Regions from separate parts of the Moritella yayanosii genome, predicted to be linked through region 1. Evidence: predicted binding sites of a transcription regulator. Region 1 holds the regulator's gene; each other region holds the start of a gene.

Evidence for each region. Region 1 encodes MetJ, which represses methionine synthesis genes. Its sites were predicted from a motif close to TAGACGTCTAGACGTCTA; they were not measured.
Region 2: the regulator MetJ is predicted to act here: its motif matches at 1,947-1,964, upstream of metA (homoserine O-acetyltransferase MetA).
Region 3: the regulator MetJ is predicted to act here: its motif matches at 2,682-2,699, upstream of metE (5-methyltetrahydropteroyltriglutamate--homocysteine S-methyltransferase).

What each region holds. Positions count from the first base shown of each region.
Region 1 covers NZ_LS483250.1:2,883,520-2,889,892, reverse strand. The annotation lists gene MORIYA_RS13375 (malic enzyme-like NAD(P)-binding protein) at 63-1,304, shown strand; gene MORIYA_RS13370 (RNA-binding S4 domain-containing protein) at 1,411-2,007, shown strand; gene metJ (met regulon transcriptional regulator MetJ) at 2,162-2,488, opposite strand; gene MORIYA_RS13360 (bifunctional aspartate kinase/homoserine dehydrogenase II) at 2,665-5,088, shown strand; gene metF (methylenetetrahydrofolate reductase) at 5,232-6,119, shown strand; gene ppc (phosphoenolpyruvate carboxylase) at 6,262-6,373, opposite strand, start outside.
Region 2 covers NZ_LS483250.1:3,413,567-3,419,939, forward strand. The annotation lists gene MORIYA_RS15825 (DMT family transporter) at 1-910, opposite strand, end outside; gene MORIYA_RS15830 (MarR family winged helix-turn-helix transcriptional regulator) at 1,185-1,694, shown strand; gene metA (homoserine O-acetyltransferase MetA) at 1,989-2,900, shown strand; gene metH (methionine synthase) at 3,002-6,373, shown strand, end outside.
Region 3 covers NZ_LS483250.1:350,089-356,461, reverse strand. The annotation lists gene MORIYA_RS01625 (hypothetical protein) at 1-358, shown strand, start outside; gene MORIYA_RS01620 (response regulator transcription factor) at 757-1,554, shown strand; gene MORIYA_RS01615 (LysR family transcriptional regulator) at 1,650-2,567, opposite strand; gene metE (5-methyltetrahydropteroyltriglutamate--homocysteine S-methyltransferase) at 2,761-5,043, shown strand; gene MORIYA_RS01605 (Dabb family protein) at 5,123-5,422, opposite strand; gene MORIYA_RS01600 (hypothetical protein) at 5,856-6,266, shown strand.

The DNA.
Region 1 (6,373 bases):
CTTAGTTATTCTCGAATTAAGGCTGTGAGTTATGTGCATTCATTTAATTCAGGATATTGAGTATGTCAGACTTTAGACAGCAAGCATTAGATTATCACGCGAACCCTAAACCGGGTAAAATTGCTATTCAACTTACTACATCAGCAGAAACCGCCGATGATCTTTCTCTAGCATATAGCCCGGGTGTCGCAGAACCAGTGCGTGAAATTGCTGCTAATCCTGACGATGCTTACAAATATACGGCTAAAGGTAACTTAGTGGCGGTGATCACTAACGGCACGGCTATTTTAGGCCTTGGTAATTTAGGCCCACTGGCATCAAAACCAGTGATGGAAGGTAAAGCACTCTTGTTTAAACGTTTTGCTGATATTGATTCAATCGATATTGAAGTGAAACACCGTACAACTGAAGAATTTATTGATACCGTCGCGAATATCGCGGATACATTTGGTGGCATTAACTTAGAAGACATTAAAGCACCAGAATGTTTTGAAATTGAAAAAGCGCTCATTGCGCGTTGTAATATTCCAGTATTCCATGATGATCAGCACGGCACTGCAATCGTAACCGCTGCGGGTATGATTAATGCGCTAGACATTCAAGGTAAAGACATCGCGGAAGTGATTATTGTTTGTATGGGCGCTGGTGCAGCGGCTATTGCATGCATGGAGTTGTTGATTTCATGTGGCGCACAACGTGAAAAAATCTACATGTTAGACCGCAAAGGGGTGATCCACACTCGTCGTGATGACATTAACGAATATAAGCAACGTTTTGCTAATAATACCGACAAGCGTACATTGCAAGATGCAATTAACGGTGCTGACGTATTTGTTGGTGTATCTGGCCCCAATGTATTGGCTGCTGACGATGTTAAATTAATGGCCGATAATCCGATTATTTTTGCCTGTTCGAATCCGGATCCAGAAATCAAACCGGAATTGGCTCACGCGGCACGTCAAGATCTGATCATGGCAACCGGTCGTTCTGATTATCCAAATCAAGTGAATAACGTGCTGTGCTTCCCATTTATTTTCCGTGGTGCATTAGACGCACGTGCCAGTGTGATTAATGAAGCGATGAAAGTAGCCGCTGTTCATGCGATCCGTGAGATTGCTAAAGAAGAAGTACCACAGTCTGTATTGACTGCATCGGGTGTGGAATCATTAGAGTTTGGTACTGAGTACATCATTCCAAAACCAATGGATCCACGTTTATTGCCACGCGTCGCACGTGCTGTTGCGCTAGCCGCGGTAGAAACTGGCGTTGCCCGTGTCGAACTACCTGAAAATTATATGCTGTAAACTTACTGCATAGTTTTATTAAACGCCAAAGGTTTATCCTTGGCGTTTGCATTTCTGGGCTTATACTTGTATACAGTTCTGCTATTTGCTCACATTTAAGGTTCCCATGTCTGAAGAATATGAAATTGAAGTTATCCCTGTTGTTGTCGCTGAAGAACCAATTGAACTATATAAGATCTTAAAAATCGAAAATTTAGTGACCTCGGGCAGTGAAGCGAAGAACTATATTGCAGACGGTTATGTGTATGTGAATGGTGAAGTTGAAACGCGTAAACGTAAAAAAATCATGTTTGGCGATATCATCGGCTTTAATGGTGAAGCGTATCAAGTGATGTCTGCGGAAGAACTTGCAGCATACGATATTGCTGATGAAGAAGAATTTGTTGATCCTGCGGCTTTAGAGTCTGATTCGGTAGCAAGCTATATTGCAGAACACGATGTTACTGAAGACGATTTCACCGAGAACAATACTGTTGAGCAAGGTGTTACTGACGTTCACGCTGTAGACGAAGCGGTTGTTGAAGCTGTATTTATTGCACCAATGCCAGTTGCTAAGCCTGCTGTCGATAGCATCCCTGCAGATATCTGGGAACAGCCTGAAAAGAAGAAAAAGAAAAAAGCTGAAGCTAAACCAGTAACAGTAGCGGCACCGAAACCAGTTGAGAAAAAGAAAAAAGGCCGCGCGGCACCGTTTAGTTTTTAGATTTTACGTTAAGGTATTAGCAACAATGCGCGTCTAGATAGCGCATTGGTTACAGATTAGATCAAAACAGGCTCCTATTATTGGAGCCTGTTTTATAAAAGGTGCGCCTGTTTTATTTTCAGTCGTTGTTTATTTGGCACTCGTTATTTAATGACTAATCATCTTGCTCTAAATAATCATCGATATTGATACCCAGTGCTAACATCTGTGCTTTGGCTTCTGCGGGGATGTTGTCTGGTTTGTCTTTGCCTAAATCGTCATCAGCCGGTAATGGCTGACCCGTGTAAGCATGTAAAAATGCTTCGCATAACAGTTCACTGTTAGTCGCGTGACGTTGATTATTAATCTGACGGCGAGTTCTTTCATCTGTAAGTACTTTGAGTACTTTCAGAGGGATTGAAACAGTTATCTTTTTAACCTGTACACTCTTTTTCCCATGTTCTGCATAGGGGCTAATATACTCGCCGTTCCACTTTGTCATTTTTGACCTTTGTGTAAATTATTATTTAATGAATAAGTGACAAGTTTACCTTTGAATTGGATTGTTGGCAATCAGTATGTAAAGAGCTCTAGACGTCTATTGACCTGTGGCAACCTAATAGTGTATGTTTTGAGTTACAGGTAATACGTTAATTGATATTAAGTTCGGGAGAACGCATGGACGCAATTAAGCGCAGTATTCATAAATTTGGTGGCAGTAGTTTAGCGGATGCCACTTGTTATCGCCGTGTGTTGGCGATTATTAGCGAGCATACGCAAGCCCGCGATCTGATTGTTGTTTCTGCAGCAGGTAAAACCACCAACCAATTATTAGAGTTATTACAATTGGCTGCAGATGGTGATCAAGCTGCGTCTGAGCGTCTTATTGCCACGTGTGAATATCAAGCCAAGTTAATTGCGGAATTATTAGCAGATGACTTATGTATACAACTCACTGCTGCGCTGCAAGATGATATTCATACCATAGGGCATTTATTAGAAGCTCATCTTGATGTTTATGCTAAAAACCAAATCCTTGCACATGGGGAAGTATGGTCAGCCCGATTATTAGCGGCGTTACTGAGTCAAAGTGAACTACCTGCCAATGATTTAGATTCTCGCCTGTTTTTAACCACGGAATTAGCCGCGCAACCTGTGGTTGATGAAATGGTGTCTCGCCAAAAATTAACTGCGTGTTTAGCGAACCTACATAACCGTGTTGTGGTGACCGGTTTTATTGCTGCGGATGGACAGCAGCGAACCATCACATTAGGACGTAATGGTTCGGATTATTCTGCAACCTTGTTAGGCGCATTAGTCGATGCTGAGCAAACGACGATCTGGAGTGATGTTGCCGGGATATTTAGTGCTGATCCACGTCGGGTAAAAGATGCTGAGTTACAAACTAAACTGTCACTCGACGAAGCAGCAGAACTCGCGCGTTTAGGTTCACCAGTATTACATGCACGTACATTACAACCTGTGGTTGAGAGTAAACAACATGTCCAACTGCGCTGTAGTTATACTCCTAGCGAAGGCTCAACCCAGATCCACCGTCGTTTACCCAAAGGTAAGGGCGCTAAAATCGTTACCTCGATTGATGATCTGCACTTAGTCGATATTCAATTCGATCAGCATGCTGACTACCAACAACAATACAATCAGTTGATTACTTTGCTTGCACAGCAACAATTATCCCCTATTTGTATAAAACGTCGTCCCACAGAGCATGTGGTGCGATTAGGCTATACCGCTGAAATTGTCGAGTTTGCACTCACGACATTACAGACATACCAACTGCAGCAACCGCAGATTCTCGCTATTAATCTGCTGAGTGGTTTTTGTATGGTGGCGCTGGTCGGTTCTGGTGTCACTGAAAATGCGTTACAGTCACATCAGTTTTATCAACTGATCTCAGAACACAATCTGACGTTTGTACAAACCGGTGATAATCGTTTAAGTATTTGTGCAGTATTGCAAAAAGTAGTACTCGAACCATTATTGAAAGAATTACACACCGCGTTATTTAAACAGCCAAAACGCATTGGTGTGGTGTTATTTGGTAAAGGTAATATTGGCGCTGGTTGGTTATCTCTGTTCGCTAAACAAATGCATAAAGTACCTGAACAACAAAATGTAGAACTGTGTTTATGCGGTGTATATGGATCGCAGGGTGGGCTATTAGACTTTAATGGTCTGGATGCCGCGACGGTACTTGACGACTTCCAACCTGAAGCGTTTGTTTGGGAACAGCTATTATCTAATCTTGCATTGCACCCGTTTGATGAACTGGTGATTATTGATATTACCGCCAGTGAAGCAATCAGTTATTATTATCCTGAATTTGCTCAACATGGTTTCCACCTGATTTCCGCCAATAAATTTGCTGGCGCAGCGAGCAGCGAGTTTTATAATCGGGTTAAGCAAAGCTTTAGTGATAATGAAAGCCATTGGTTATATAACGCCACGGTCGGCGCAGGATTACCGATCCAATCATCTATGGAGATGCTGCAACACAGTGGTGATCAAGTCACTGCGGTGAGCGGTATTTTCTCTGGTACCTTATCTTGGTTGTTTCAACAATATGATGGTCAAATTGCCTTCTCGCAATTAGTCGAACAAGCTTGGCAACAAGGGCTAACAGAACCCGATCCTCGTGAAGATTTATCCGGCAAGGACGTGCAGCGAAAATTACTTATTTTAAGCCGTGAAGCGGGTTATGACATGGAACTTAGCGATATCAAACTAGAGTCATTGGTATCAGCAGAACTCATGGCATTTAACGTGGATGAGTTTTTAGAACATTGTGAAGCACTCGATGACAAAATATTACATATGTTTAATAAGGCCAAAAAGCAGGGTTTAGTATTACGCTATGTTGCCCGTTTTAGCCGCAAAGCAGGAGCGCAGGTTGGCTTAGAGTTCTTAGAGCCAACCCATCCATTTGCTAACTTATTGCCGTGCGACAACATTTTCTCGATTAATAGCCATTGGTATCGTCATAACCCCTTAGTGATCCAAGGTCCGGGTGCTGGTCGAGATGTGACTGCGGGCGCTATTCAATCTGATCTTTTCCAATTATGTAAGCTGCTCGCGCGTTAATTTTGGCCTTTGCGCCTGCCGAAAACCAAACCGCATATAATTCATGTTTAAGATGAATTATGTGCGTTGACTTTATCCACCAAACTTGTGATGATTAAGACGTAAAGAGGTATGGACGTCTAAACATCTTGAGGGATATAAGTATGAGTTTTCACAATGCACAAAATATTGAAGTATTAAATCAAAGCGTTTCTGAATTGGGACGTGATATTAACGTTTCTTTTGAATTTTTCCCGCCTAACTCACCTGCAATGACGTCTACCCTATGGGAATCGATTAATCGTCTAAAAGCGTTAAACCCTAAATTTGTGTCGGTGACATACGGTGCCAATTCTGGTACCCGTGATCGTACTCATGACATTATCAAACAGATAAAGAATGAAACGGGTTTGATTGCTGCGCCACACCTCACTTGTATTGACGCTAACCGCCAAGAGTTGAAACAGATTGCAACGGATTACTGGGATAACGGGATCCGTAATATCGTCGCTTTACGGGGTGATTTACCACCAGGATTGAATCAACCTGATATGTATGCGGCCGATCTCGTTGCACTACTGAAAGAAGTGAATGACTTTGATATCTCGGTAGCGGCTTATCCAGAAGTCCACCCTGAGGCAAAAAATGCCCAAGCCGATCTATTGGCGCTAAAAGATAAAATTGATGCCGGTGCTGATCGTGCTATTTCTCAGTTCTTTTTTGATACTGAGAGCTTTTTACGTTTCCGTGATCGTTGTGCTGCGGTGGGCATTGATAAAGAAATTGTGCCGGGTATTTTACCGGTATCCAATTATAAAACCTTATGTAAGTTTTCAAAATTGACCAATGTAAAAGTGCCGAATTGGATGCACAGTCAGTTTGAAGGTTTAGACAATGATCAAGCAACACGTAATCTGGTTGGCGCCAGTATTGCCATTGACCAAGTGAAAATATTGTCGCGCGAAGGGGTGAAGGACTTTCATTTCTATACGTTAAACCGGGCTGATCTAACGTATGCTATTTGTCATACTTTAGGTGTGCGCCCAAGATAGTCATCGTACTTACTGCAGTAAGCTTATACCCAAGTCACTTCAAGATGCTGATTGTGCATTTTGAAGTGGCTTGGGTATATATTTTAATAAAAAATGCCGACGATGATGTCGGCATTTTATTATCAGCTAGTTATTATCCAGATTAGCCAGTATTGCGCATACCTGCTGCAACACCTGCGATACTCACCATTAAGGCTTGTTCGACATTAGGATTCACTTCTTTACTGCTACGTGCGCGGCTGAGTAGCTCAGCT
Region 2 (6,373 bases), 530 kb from region 1:
CTTTTTCACCAGAAGTCCACTGTATATAAAACAAAGACAATATTGATATAACAGATGAAAATACAACAATGGAATTGACTTCCATAGAAAAGAATCCGAAATTAATTAACACCACACATATAGGCGTGAGATAGGAAAATGACGATATTTTGATCGGTGCAATCCATTTAGTAGCGTATTGCACCGAGAAAAAAGTGAATACCGTACAAAACAGCACCAAAAATATAAGCTCAACCACGACAATGGTGTTGGGATTAAAAATCAGTTTTTCTGGTGATAGTAAAAGATATAAAAACATCCATACCGTATTGCCAAGTAAGATATAGAAGGTACTCACCAGAGGCGGCTCTCCGGAGGTATATTTTTTAGTGACATTAAAAAAACACGCCATGCATATAGTGCCTAGTAAAAAAATTAAATCCCCCATGTTCACGATTTTTAAAATATCAAAAAATGATAATTTACCTTGTGTTACCACCACCATACTCGCGAGGGTCGACAGTATAAGCGGAACAATATAATGCTTTAATTTCGTATCTTTGAAAGTGAACCAAGCGATCAACAAAGAGACACTTGGCATTAAGGTGTAAATAACACTGGTATTAAAAGCACTCGTTAATTTCAATGCTTCAAACGTGCTAATAAAGAACATGGCATAAAATGAACTGACAAATAGATAAGCTTTCCATCTCTGGGGGATGATGGAGACTGATAACCCTTTAAGCTGAATAAATATGTAAAACAGAGCGGAAGAAATTACAAACCGAATACATAAAGCCAGTTCCGCAGATATATATTGCATCAATGATTTTGATACAGGAAAAGACGCCGCAACACATATGGTTGCCACCAACATCATTAGACTGGCGTTCCTTGTCTTATTTTTCTGATCCATCTTTATCTCTAACATTCTCATTCCTTTTCATACTAATTTTAAATAGAACCTTGAGTTAATACCCTTAATGTACTTCAGAATTAAGTATCTTAACTACATATATCTTAATTGACTTTATCTTAACGGCAACTATCTTAATTGTAAACTACTTAATGATAAATATCTTAATCATGTGTATCTTTATCGTGAGTATCACAATTTAAAGTAACTTAGTGTTAATATAATAAACTTTAAGATACATTCAAATTTTTTAATGTTAAGATGCAGAAAATGGGGGAAAGTATTAACTATGAAAATTGATAAAATTGATCTACAAGTGAAGCAGTGGCACGAAGTTCGTCCTGATATAGAACCTGAGATTATGGGACTCTTTGCTCGTCTACTTAGGGTAAGTAACCATATTTCTAAGGGGATATGGGACCAGCACAAATCCATGGGATTATCAAAAGGTGATTTCGATATTCTCGCGACACTGAGACGCAATGGAGAACCCTATATAATGACGCCAACCGACTTATATAAGTCAACTATGCTAACCTCCGGTGCTATTACCAACCGCCTCGACAAACTTGAAAAAACAGGATGGATTGAGAGGACCCATAGCCAACACGACAGACGCAGCTATTTGGTTAAGCTCAGTGATCAAGGTATGGAAAAAATCGACAATTCCTTGTTAGCCCATGTTGAAAATGAACACGCTTTATCAGCATCATTAACACAAAAACAAAAGAGTCAATTAGATGCGTTACTAAAAATTTGGCTGATTCAGTTTGAGGGTGAGTTAGACTCTGCGGACTAGGGATGTACTCAAAAGCCGATGACTCTGCATGACTAATACCATTCAGTAATAAAACGGTCATTGTTAGGCGATTTCTAACAATGACTGTGAGCGTTGAATTCTCAACGTACTGGTATTCATTTTTTTAAACAAGAAATAAATCTACAATTTCCAATACGGTAATCCTCCCGAAAAAGCCCACAACTCATTATCCTAATGTCGTCCGTGATAAATTTGCTGTGAACAGCACTTACAAAGCTTATCTAATTGAGGTAGACTTCTGGATGGCTAATCTATTACTTAAGGATGGGAATAATGCCGATTAGAATTAAAGACGGGCTACCGGCTGCCGAAATATTAGGTAATGAAAATATTTTTGTGATGCTCGAGTCACGCGCAACCAAGCAAGAAATCAGACCGCTGCAGTTGGTTATTCTTAACCTTATGCCGAAAAAAATTGAGACTGAAAATCAAATTTTACGGTTATTGTCGAATACGCCATTACAAGTCAATGTGGAATTCTTACGCATTGACTATCGCGCCTCTAAAAATACTCCCCAAGAACATATTGATAAGTTTTATCATGACTTTGAGCGCATTCGTCATAATAATTATGATGGTTTAATTATTACCGGTGCGCCATTAGGTTTAGTCGGTCATGATGACGTGGTGTATTGGCCACAAATCGAAGAGATCATTAACTGGTCGAAAACCCACGTGGTATCGACGTTATTCTTATGCTGGGCTGCACAAGCGGCATTAAAAATTCTGCACGGCGTTGATAAAAAAGTCCACGAGACAAAATTTTCCGGTGTCTACCCACAGCAAACGTTCCATCGTCATAACCCATTAGTACGTGGTTTTGATGATGAATTCCCCGTACCTATGTCGCGCTATGCCAATTTCTCTGCAGCGATGTTTGCAGGTACAGATCTCGACATCCTAGCTGCGAATGATGAGACCGGGGTGTATTTAGCGGCATCAAAAGACTGCCGCCAGGTATTTGTCACTGGTCATCCAGAATACAGTGCCGACACCTTACATCAAGAATATATGCGTGATATTACCGACGGTGTGGAGGCGGCTGTCCCCGCTAATTACTATAAAGGTAATAATGCTGAAAATGCCCCTCTTGTTACTTGGCGCAGTCATGGTAATCTGCTTTATAGCAACTGGTTAAACTATTATGTTTATCAACAAACGCCATATGACTTAAACGATCTATAACTGTCACGAGTGTAGCTATTCGAATAGATAGTCGAGCAAATAGATTAGTATCAAATAATAAGACTCAGGATTGAGTCTGCAGTACATTAACGAGGGATCTTGTGGCTACTATAAAAATCAAACAACAGCTGGAACAGCAATTAAAACAACGTATCATGCTTATCGATGGCGGCATGGGTACGATGATCCAAGACTATAAATTAGCAGAAGCAGATTACCGTGGTGAACGTTTTGCTAACTGGCATTGCGACGTCAAAGGTAATAATGATTTATTGGTCTTAAGTAAGCCACAGCTCATTGCTGACATTCATAAAGAGTACCTCGACGCGGGCGCCGATATTCTTGAAACCAATACCTTCAATGCCACGACTATCGCAATGGCAGATTATGATATGGCATCCTTATCGGCAGAGATTAACCGTGAAGCCGCGCGTATCGCCCGTCAAGTTGCCGATGAAAAAACCGCAGAAAACCCGGATCGTCCGCGTTTTGTGGCCGGTGTTCTGGGTCCAACCAACCGTACTTGTTCTATTTCGCCTGACGTAAACGATCCCGCTTTCCGTAATACCTCTTTTGATCTAATGGTTGAAGCCTATATCGAATCAACCAAAGCGTTAATCGAAGGCGGTGCCGATATTATTCTCATCGAGACTATCTTTGATACCTTGAATGCTAAAGCGGCGGTCTTTGCGGTTAAAACTGTTTTTGAAGAACTTGGCTTTGAATTACCTATTATGATCTCGGGTACCATTACCGATGCCTCGGGTCGGACTCTGACGGGTCAAACCACAGAAGCATTTTATAATTCATTACGCCATGCCGAACCGATCACTTTTGGTCTTAACTGTGCATTAGGCCCAGATGAATTACGTCAATATGTTGATGAGTTGTCACGTATCTCAGAAAGTTATGTTACCGCGCACCCCAATGCGGGTTTACCTAATGCCTTTGGTGAATATGATTTAAGCCCGGAAGACATGGCTGTACATATTAAGGAATGGGCTGAAGCCGGTTTCTTAAATATGGTCGGTGGTTGTTGTGGTACCACGCCAGAACATATTAAGGCGATGGCTGATGCTGTGGAAGGTGTTAAGCCGCGTCAATTACCTGAAATCGAAATCGCCTGTCGTTTAAGTGGACTTGAGCCATTAACGATAAAGAAAGACAGCTTGTTTATTAACGTTGGAGAACGTACCAACGTTACCGGTTCGGCACGTTTCAAGCGTCTGATTAAAGAAGAAAACTACGACGAAGCCCTGCATGTTGCCCTACAGCAAGTCGAAGCTGGCGCGCAGATCATCGATATTAATATGGATGACGGTATGCTGGATTCGTTGCATTGTATGCATCGATTTTTAAACTTAGTGGCGTCAGAACCCGATATTTCGAAAGTGCCAATCATGATCGACTCATCGAAATGGGAAATTCTTGAAGCGGGTCTGAAATGCGTACAGGGTAAAGCGATTGTTAACTCAATCTCGCTTAAAGAGGGTGAAGATAACTTCCGCCATCAAGCTAAATTAATCCGTCGTTATGGCGCTGCTATGATAGTGATGGCCTTCGATGAAGATGGCCAAGCAGATACCCAAGAACGTAAATTTCAAATTTGTAAGCGTTCTTACGACATCCTGGTGAATGACGTTAATTTCCCGCCGGAAGATATTATTTTCGATCCAAATATCTTTGCCGTTGCCACCGGTATTGATGAGCATAATAACTATGCCGTTGATTTCATTGAAGCAGTGAAAGACATTAAACGTGAATTACCGCATGCGATGATCTCGGGCGGTGTCTCTAATGTATCCTTCTCGTTCCGTGGTAACAACCCGTTGCGTGAAGCGATCCATGCCGTGTTCTTGTACTACGCTATCCGTGAAGGCATGGATATGGGTATTGTTAATGCGGGGCAGTTGGCGATCTATGATGATCTGCCGAAAGAGCTGCTGGATGGTGTCGAAGATGTGATCCTTAATCGCAATGATAATGCCACGGAAGCGCTGCTCGTTCTTGCCGAGAAGTACCGCGATTCAGGTGTTGAAGTCGAAGCGGAAACCCAAGAGTGGCGCAGCTTTGAGGTGAATAAACGTTTAGAGTACGCCTTAATTAAAGGTATTACTGAATTTATCGAAGACGATACCGAAGAAGCTCGTCAACAAGCAACCCTGCCATTAGAAGTGATCGAAGGTCCGTTAATGGATGGCATGAATGCGGTTGGTGATTTATTTGGTGCCGGTAAAATGTTCTTACCCCAGGTGGTTAAATCTGCGCGGGTAATGAAACGGGCGGTATCTTACTTAAATCCTTACATTGAAGCATCAAAACAAAAAAAATCGTCAAACGGTCGAATATTACTAGCCACCGTAAAAGGCGACGTTCACGATATCGGCAAAAATATTGTCGGTGTGGTGTTGCAGTGTAATAACTATGAGATCATCGATATGGGCGTGATGGTCTCGTGTGATGATATCTTGAAAAAAGCAGTGGAAGAAAACTGCGATATTATCGGCTTATCCGGTTTGATCACCCCGTCACTCGATGAAATGGTGCATGTGGCAAAAGAGTGTCAGCGTAAAGGCTTTAAACTGCCGATCCTGATTGGTGGTGCAACCACATCCAAAGCGCATACTGCGGTGAAAATTGAGCAACACTATGACGAACCGGTTATCTATGTTTCCAATGCATCACGCGCAGTCGGGGTGGTAGCGGCATTATTGTCAGAAACCAAGAAACCGGTACTGGTCGCGAGAATGGCCAAAGAATACGAGGTGGCGCGTGAGCAACATGCCCGTAAACGACCACGCAGCGCGCCGGTAACACTTGAAGTAGCCCGTGCCAATAAAGCGCCAATTGATTGGGTTAACTATACGCCGCCAGTCCCGAAAACATTGGGTGTGAAAAAATACATTAGTTACTCGATTGCGGAATTGCGCAAATACATCGATTGGACCCCGTTCTTCATGACCTGGACTTTGGCGGGTAAATATCCGCGTATTCTTACCGATGACGTGGTTGGTGTCGAAGCGACCAGTTTATTTAATGATGCTAACGACATGCTGGATCGTTTAGAAGTAGGCGGCGCTGGGCTTGAAGGTGTGCCTGACGATTATAAAATATCTGTCAATGGCGTGATTGGTTTATTCCCTGCCAATACCGTTAATGACGATACTATCGAAGTATATACCGATGAAACGCGGTCACAGGTATTAACCAAACTGGAGCACCTACGTCAGCAAACCAAGAAAAAACCAGGGCAGTACAATAATAGCCTTGCTGATTTTGTGGCGCCGAAAGATTCAGGTAAGTTTGATTATATCGGCGCATTTGCCGTTACTGGTGGTATTGGTGAAGATGACGTAGCGAATTACTTCAAAGGTATTGAAGATGATTACAACGCCATTCTGATCCAGTCTGTGTGTGACCGTTTAGCGGAAGCGATGGCCGAGCGTCTACATGAACTGGTACGTAAAGAAGAG
Region 3 (6,373 bases), 2.5 Mb from region 1:
GATTAAAAAAGAGATACAAAGTGCTGAACATATCGCAACCGATGTTAACTGGATCAATAACCTAGATAAAAACCAGCGTGAAGAAATTGTTTTACACTATCGTGCTACATTAGAAGGTCTAGGGCTTAAATTTTTAAACCAAGATCTGTCTAACCTGTCATACAAAGCACAAGTAAGTACCTTTGAGCGTGAGTTGTCAGCTCAGTTAGCTGAGTTTGTAACAGAAGAGAGTGATGTCGCCATTACTGACGATGCCGAAACTAAGATCGAAAACAACCTCATCGAAACCTCAACTGAAGATGTAACGGTTGAAACGACACAAGTAACGACAAACTCAATAGTGAACAACGAGTACTGAACAATTAATAATGCCGGGACACAGTATTTTCAAGTTGTGTCCCCCTTAACCTTAACCTTAACCTTAACCTTAACTACATCAAGGTCTAGTTAATATCGAGTGATTTACGACAACTCACTAATAGCCATACTGACAATACAAAGAAGATCCTGGTCATTTTATTTTATCCCCACGATTATGCTAATAATCTAATAGAAATAACTTAAACTATTTTAAAAATCAATGCATTGACAACTATCAAATGCCAGCCATTACAAATGAGTAATCAAGGTCACGCTGCATCGCGGTAGAGCGACACTAGCTTAGTCGGTCTCGATAATTTATAGTGTCTATAAAGTCATATTTGCCATGATGTTGGCTACTTAGTCGTAATATAAACTTATATAAAAAGGGATCATATGAGTCTTGAAATTCGTGACCTGTCTATTTTATTAATTGAGCCTTCCACTACACAAAGCAGGTTTATCACTACACAATTGCAGGATGCCGGTGTTGATAACATCGAATGTGTATCCTCAATCGCACAAGCAAAGCAAAGTTTGACTGGATTCATTCCTGATTTGATCATTAGTGCCATGTATTTTGAAGATGGTTCAGGGGCTGAACTTGCTGAATTCGTTAAATCAAATATTCTCACTGAAGATATTGCCTTTATGCTCATTTCGAGTGAACAACGATTTTCTGTGTTAGATAAAGTGAAACAAGCTGGCGCTATCGCAATTTTACCCAAGCCGTTTAAATTTATTGATTTACAACGCGCCCTCAATGCCACGCTTAGCTTCATTGAACCAGAAGAAATGGAACTGGATTTATACGATGTAACCACATTAAAAATACTTGTTGTCGATGATAGTTTAACGGCAAGAAAGCATATCTGTCGTGTATTCTACAGTATGGGTATTGTGGGGGTGACAACCGCTGAAAATGGCGTTGAAGCATTAGAATATTTGGCACAAAACACCTTCGATTTGATTGTGACCGATTACAACATGCCAGAAATGGATGGCAAAGAGTTAGTTGAGAAGATCAGAACAAACCCAGAATTATCCTACCTACCAATCTTGATGGTCACATCTGAAGAAGGCAGTGCGCAGTTAAGCGCGGTAAAACAAGCTGGTGTCTCTGCACTTTGTGATAAACCTTTTGATATTGATACGGTTAGAATGCTTGTGAAACAATTGTTGAATGAACAATAACTTACGCTTCTTTCGGCTTTAATTAATATCCCAAGTAATAACACGGGGGCGCTCATATTAACGAGCGCCCTCTGAATCTCAAGGCTAACAACTTGTTAATTCACTATTTTTATCCCTTTCAACTGCTGAAATGAACTGGCTTTAGCATCTTTTAAAAACTCAACCATGTAAGGCATTTCTAATTGTTCAATTCGAATAGCCGCGTATAGCGTTGTCCAACAACTGTCTTCACCAAGCGGTTTAGCTAAAATATAATCTTTCTCTAAATACTCTGTTAACGCCCAATTTGGCAATGCCGCAACACCGCGTCCACTCGCCACCAGTTGCAACATCATGATGGTTAATTCCGCATGTCGAATGGCATGAGGGGAAACCCCTGCAGGATCTAAAAATAAATTAAAGATATCTAACCGTTCCTGCTCTACAGGATACGTGATCAACGTTTCATCACTCAGATCCTCTGGCTCGATATACGCTTTATCCGCTAAAGCATGATGGTGACTGACCGCAAGCATCGGCTGATAGCTAAACAGCGGTTCGTAATGAATACCGGATAATACTTGGGGATCGGACGTCACTACTAAATCTACGTCACCCCGCTTTAATGCTGGCAAAGGGGCAAAGCTAAAGCCCGAGGTCAAATCAAGCTCGATTTCTGGCCAGTGGTCACGGAACACATCAATTGCCGGCATTAACCACTGAAAGCAACTGTGGCATTCGATAGCCATATGTAGACGCCCAGCATTACCGGATAACAAACGGCTGATATCACGTTCAGTGTTGGTGAACATAGGTAACACTGATTTGGCCAGTTTAAGTACCCGCTCCCCTGCAACGGTAAAGCGTAATGGCCTGGTTTTACGGATAAATAACGCGGTATTTAAACGGTCTTCAAGATCTTTTATCTGATGTGATAACGCTGATTGCGTCATATAAAGACTTTCAGATGCTTCGACTAATGAGCCAGTATTTTCTAATGCAATAATCGTTTTCAAATGCTTAACTTCGAGCATCGTTAATTCCCTTTTAAACGAATGACTAAATTTAGCATAATGCCAACATCAATTAATTTCAACTTAATCAGTAAAAATATGAATTTGATTCATGTGAAATAATATTCAATACTTTAGCCATCTAAACGGCTTTTAATTATGCATAAGACATAAGACAGAGCATACAAATACATCTAATAAAAGGGAGTTACAGATGGCTAAATCACACATATTAGGTTTCCCACGTATCGGTGCTGACCGCGAATTAAAAAAAGCAATTGAATCATATTGGAAAAATGACATCACCAAAGTTGAGTTAGAAACTGTTGGTAAACAACTACGCGCTAAACATTGGCAGCAGCAAATTGATGCTGGGCTAGACTTCATCACTGTGGGTGACTTTGCTTGGTACGACCAAGTATTGGCATTGTCAGCGACCTTAGGTGTGATCCCAGAGCGCCATCAAGAAGAAACAATCACCCTTGATACGCTGTTTAATATGGCGCGTGGTTCTAGCCCTTGTTGCGGTCAACAAGTGGCGGCATGTGAAATGACAAAATGGTTTGATACTAATTATCACTATCTTGTTCCAGAATTAAACGCAGACCAAAAGTTCGCGTTAAGCTACAACCAACTTATTGAAGAGCTACAAGAAGCAAAAGCACTTGGTTTCCCAATTAAAGCCAATCTGCTAGGTCCGGTAAGCTACCTGTGGTTAAGTAAAACCAACAGTGATTTTGATAAACTTACATTACTACCTCAACTTGTAGCAACCTATAAGCAACTACTTGCTAACATCGCCGCTGAAGGTGTTGAATGGCTACAAATTGAAGAACCTATTCTCGTTCAAGATCTAACCAGTGAATGGCAACAGGCATTGACAACCAGTTATGCTGAATTAGCTAAAGGTAGCAACAAACTGTTACTCACCAGTTACTTTGGTGCGTTAGGCGATAATGCAAAATTAGCATTCTCATTGCCTGTTGCGGGCTTCCATATTGATTTATCACGTGCGCCGGAGCAGTTAGACACCGCATTAGCGTTACTGCCTGCTCACGCTATTTTATCCGCAGGTATCGTCAATGGCCGCAATATTTGGCGTAACGATTTAGCAACATCAGTAAGTTCATTACAACAAGCGAAAGCAACGTTAGGTGAACGTTTATGGGTGGCTTCATCATGTTCATTACAACATAGCCCAGTTGATCTGGATAACGAAACCAAACTCGATACCGAGCTTAAATCTTGGTTAGCTTATGCGACACAGAAATTAACCGAGGTTAGCACCATCAATGCGTTGCTAAACGGTGATAATTCGGAGCAATTAACCACAAGAGTAACGGAATCAACAGCTGTTGTTGCATCTCGAGCAACGTCTTCGCGAATTCACAACGCAGCGGTTAAAGAACGTGTGGCTGCAATTACCGATAAAGATGCACAACGGCATAGTCCATTTACCCAGCGTATTGCAAGCCAGCAGCAAGAATTGAATTTACCACTATTCCCAACAACAACCATTGGCTCATTCCCACAGACCAGTGATATTCGTCAAACGCGTAATCAATTTAAACAAAATATCATCAGCCAAGATCAATACATCACCAAGATGCAAGCAGAGATCAAAGATGTCGTCAAACGCCAAGAAGCACTCGGGCTAGATGTACTGGTACACGGTGAACCTGAGCGTAATGACATGGTTGAATACTTTGGGGAACTACTCGATGGTTTCGCATTTTCTAACTATGGTTGGGTACAAAGTTATGGTACGCGTTGCGTTAAGCCGCCCATCATCTTTGGTGATATTTCTCGCCCGGCCCCGATGACAGTAGCTTGGAGTAAATATGCTCAAGCGCAAACCAACAAGCTAATGAAAGGTATGCTAACAGGCCCCGTCACAATCTTATGTTGGTCATTTGCCCGCGATGATATCAGCCGTGAAGAACAAACCAATCAAATCGCACTGGCCATTCGTGATGAAGTGGTTGATTTAGAACATGCAGGGATTAAAGTGATTCAAATTGACGAACCAGCGCTGCGTGAAGGACTACCACTACGTAAAAGCGAGCAACAAGCATACTTAGATTGGTCAACCAAAGCCTTCCGTATCAGTGCGTCAGGTGTAAGGGATAATACCCAGATCCATACTCACATGTGTTACTGCGAATTTAATGACATTATGCCGTCAATTGCCGCATTAGATGCAGATGTGATCACGATCGAAACCTCACGATCTAACATGGAACTGTTATCTGCCTTTACCGATTTTAGTTACCCAAATGATATTGGTCCGGGTGTTTATGATATTCACTCGCCAAATGTACCAAGTGTAGAGTGGATGACGCAGTTAATCACCAATGCCAGTGAATACATCGATGTGGCACGTTTATGGGTTAACCCTGATTGCGGTCTAAAAACACGAGACTGGAAAGAAACAGAAGCAGCATTGAAGAACATGGTGACGGCTGCACATCACTTACGCGATACATTTTCTAACTAAGCGTTATCAATCCAATATCCCGGACTATAAAGGAGAGCGCGCGCTCTCCTTTATCAATCTATATTTTTATAAATAGGTATTAATAATCTACAGCTGCACGCTGGCTAGTAATACTTTTCATCATTGGCAACACAGCTTGATGCGCAGGGTGATCTTGATATAGAGCTAACGTTTCACGAGAATCTAAATCAGCAATTAATACTAAATCGTAAGAACCCGCACCTTGCAGACAATCAATACCCACTTCCAAACGTTGTAACCCGGGAATCTGACCATTAAGCGCTTCAAGTGCCTCTTTAGCTAATTTAGCATTGGTGCTTTTATCATTACCATTAGCAGTGTCGAGTAAAGTCCACATCACAATATGTTTGAACGCCATGATTGTTCCATCCTTAATTAACAAACGAATAATTCACCCAAGCAACAATTTACCTAAGCAACCTGGGCATTTGAAGAATGCGAAAGTATAACTTTAAATCCCCTATTTAGCTGGATGAATATCAATATTTCACAAAATTGTCATATAAGAATCACAAATGTGCATTATAGTTTAGGAATACACATTCATCACCATTATCATTATATAAGTGCATAAAATGAAAAAGACGCCCATATGCCTTTATTGGTCTAGAGCGTACATCCGATTTTATGATATTACCGAAGTAAACTTTAATACCCCTAAGGTAATGCATTTTTTATTTACAATTTGTCATCTTTTATTCGCTCTGGAATGTGATTTCTAAATAAAACCAATATGATTAACTCAGTTGAAAAAAACCTTAACCTAAATACTTTCACTAGGAGTGATCATCATGGCTAACTTACTAAACCAAGTAGAAACTATCTACAATGTCGCAAAAGAAACAGCAAAAACATCTATCACTGCAGGTTTTGGTGTTTATGGCACAATCATTGATGAAGCAGCAAAGTCATCAGATAAAGCAACTCAATTTTTTGAATCTCTAGTTGAGCGCGGTACGCAAGTTGAGCCTAAAGTAAAAGAACAGGTTTCTGCATTTTTAGGTAAAAGAATCTCTTTAGAATCAATTGAAACTAAAGCGCAAAGCATTACTAGCCGTTTTACTGGTGTTCAAGGTCAAAAATTGAATGAAGTAGAAAACAAAATTGACTTACTTGCTATTATGATCAGTGAACTAAAAACTGAACCAGCAAAAGTACAAAAAGTGATTAAAGCACCCGCAAAAGCAACCGCTGAAGCATAATAATACTTTGACTGCATAATTGATTAAAGGGGGCTAGTCCCCCTATTCCCTATCCATTTCCCGTTCATTCCCCTTAGTGCATATCTATCAAATCTGCATTATAATCA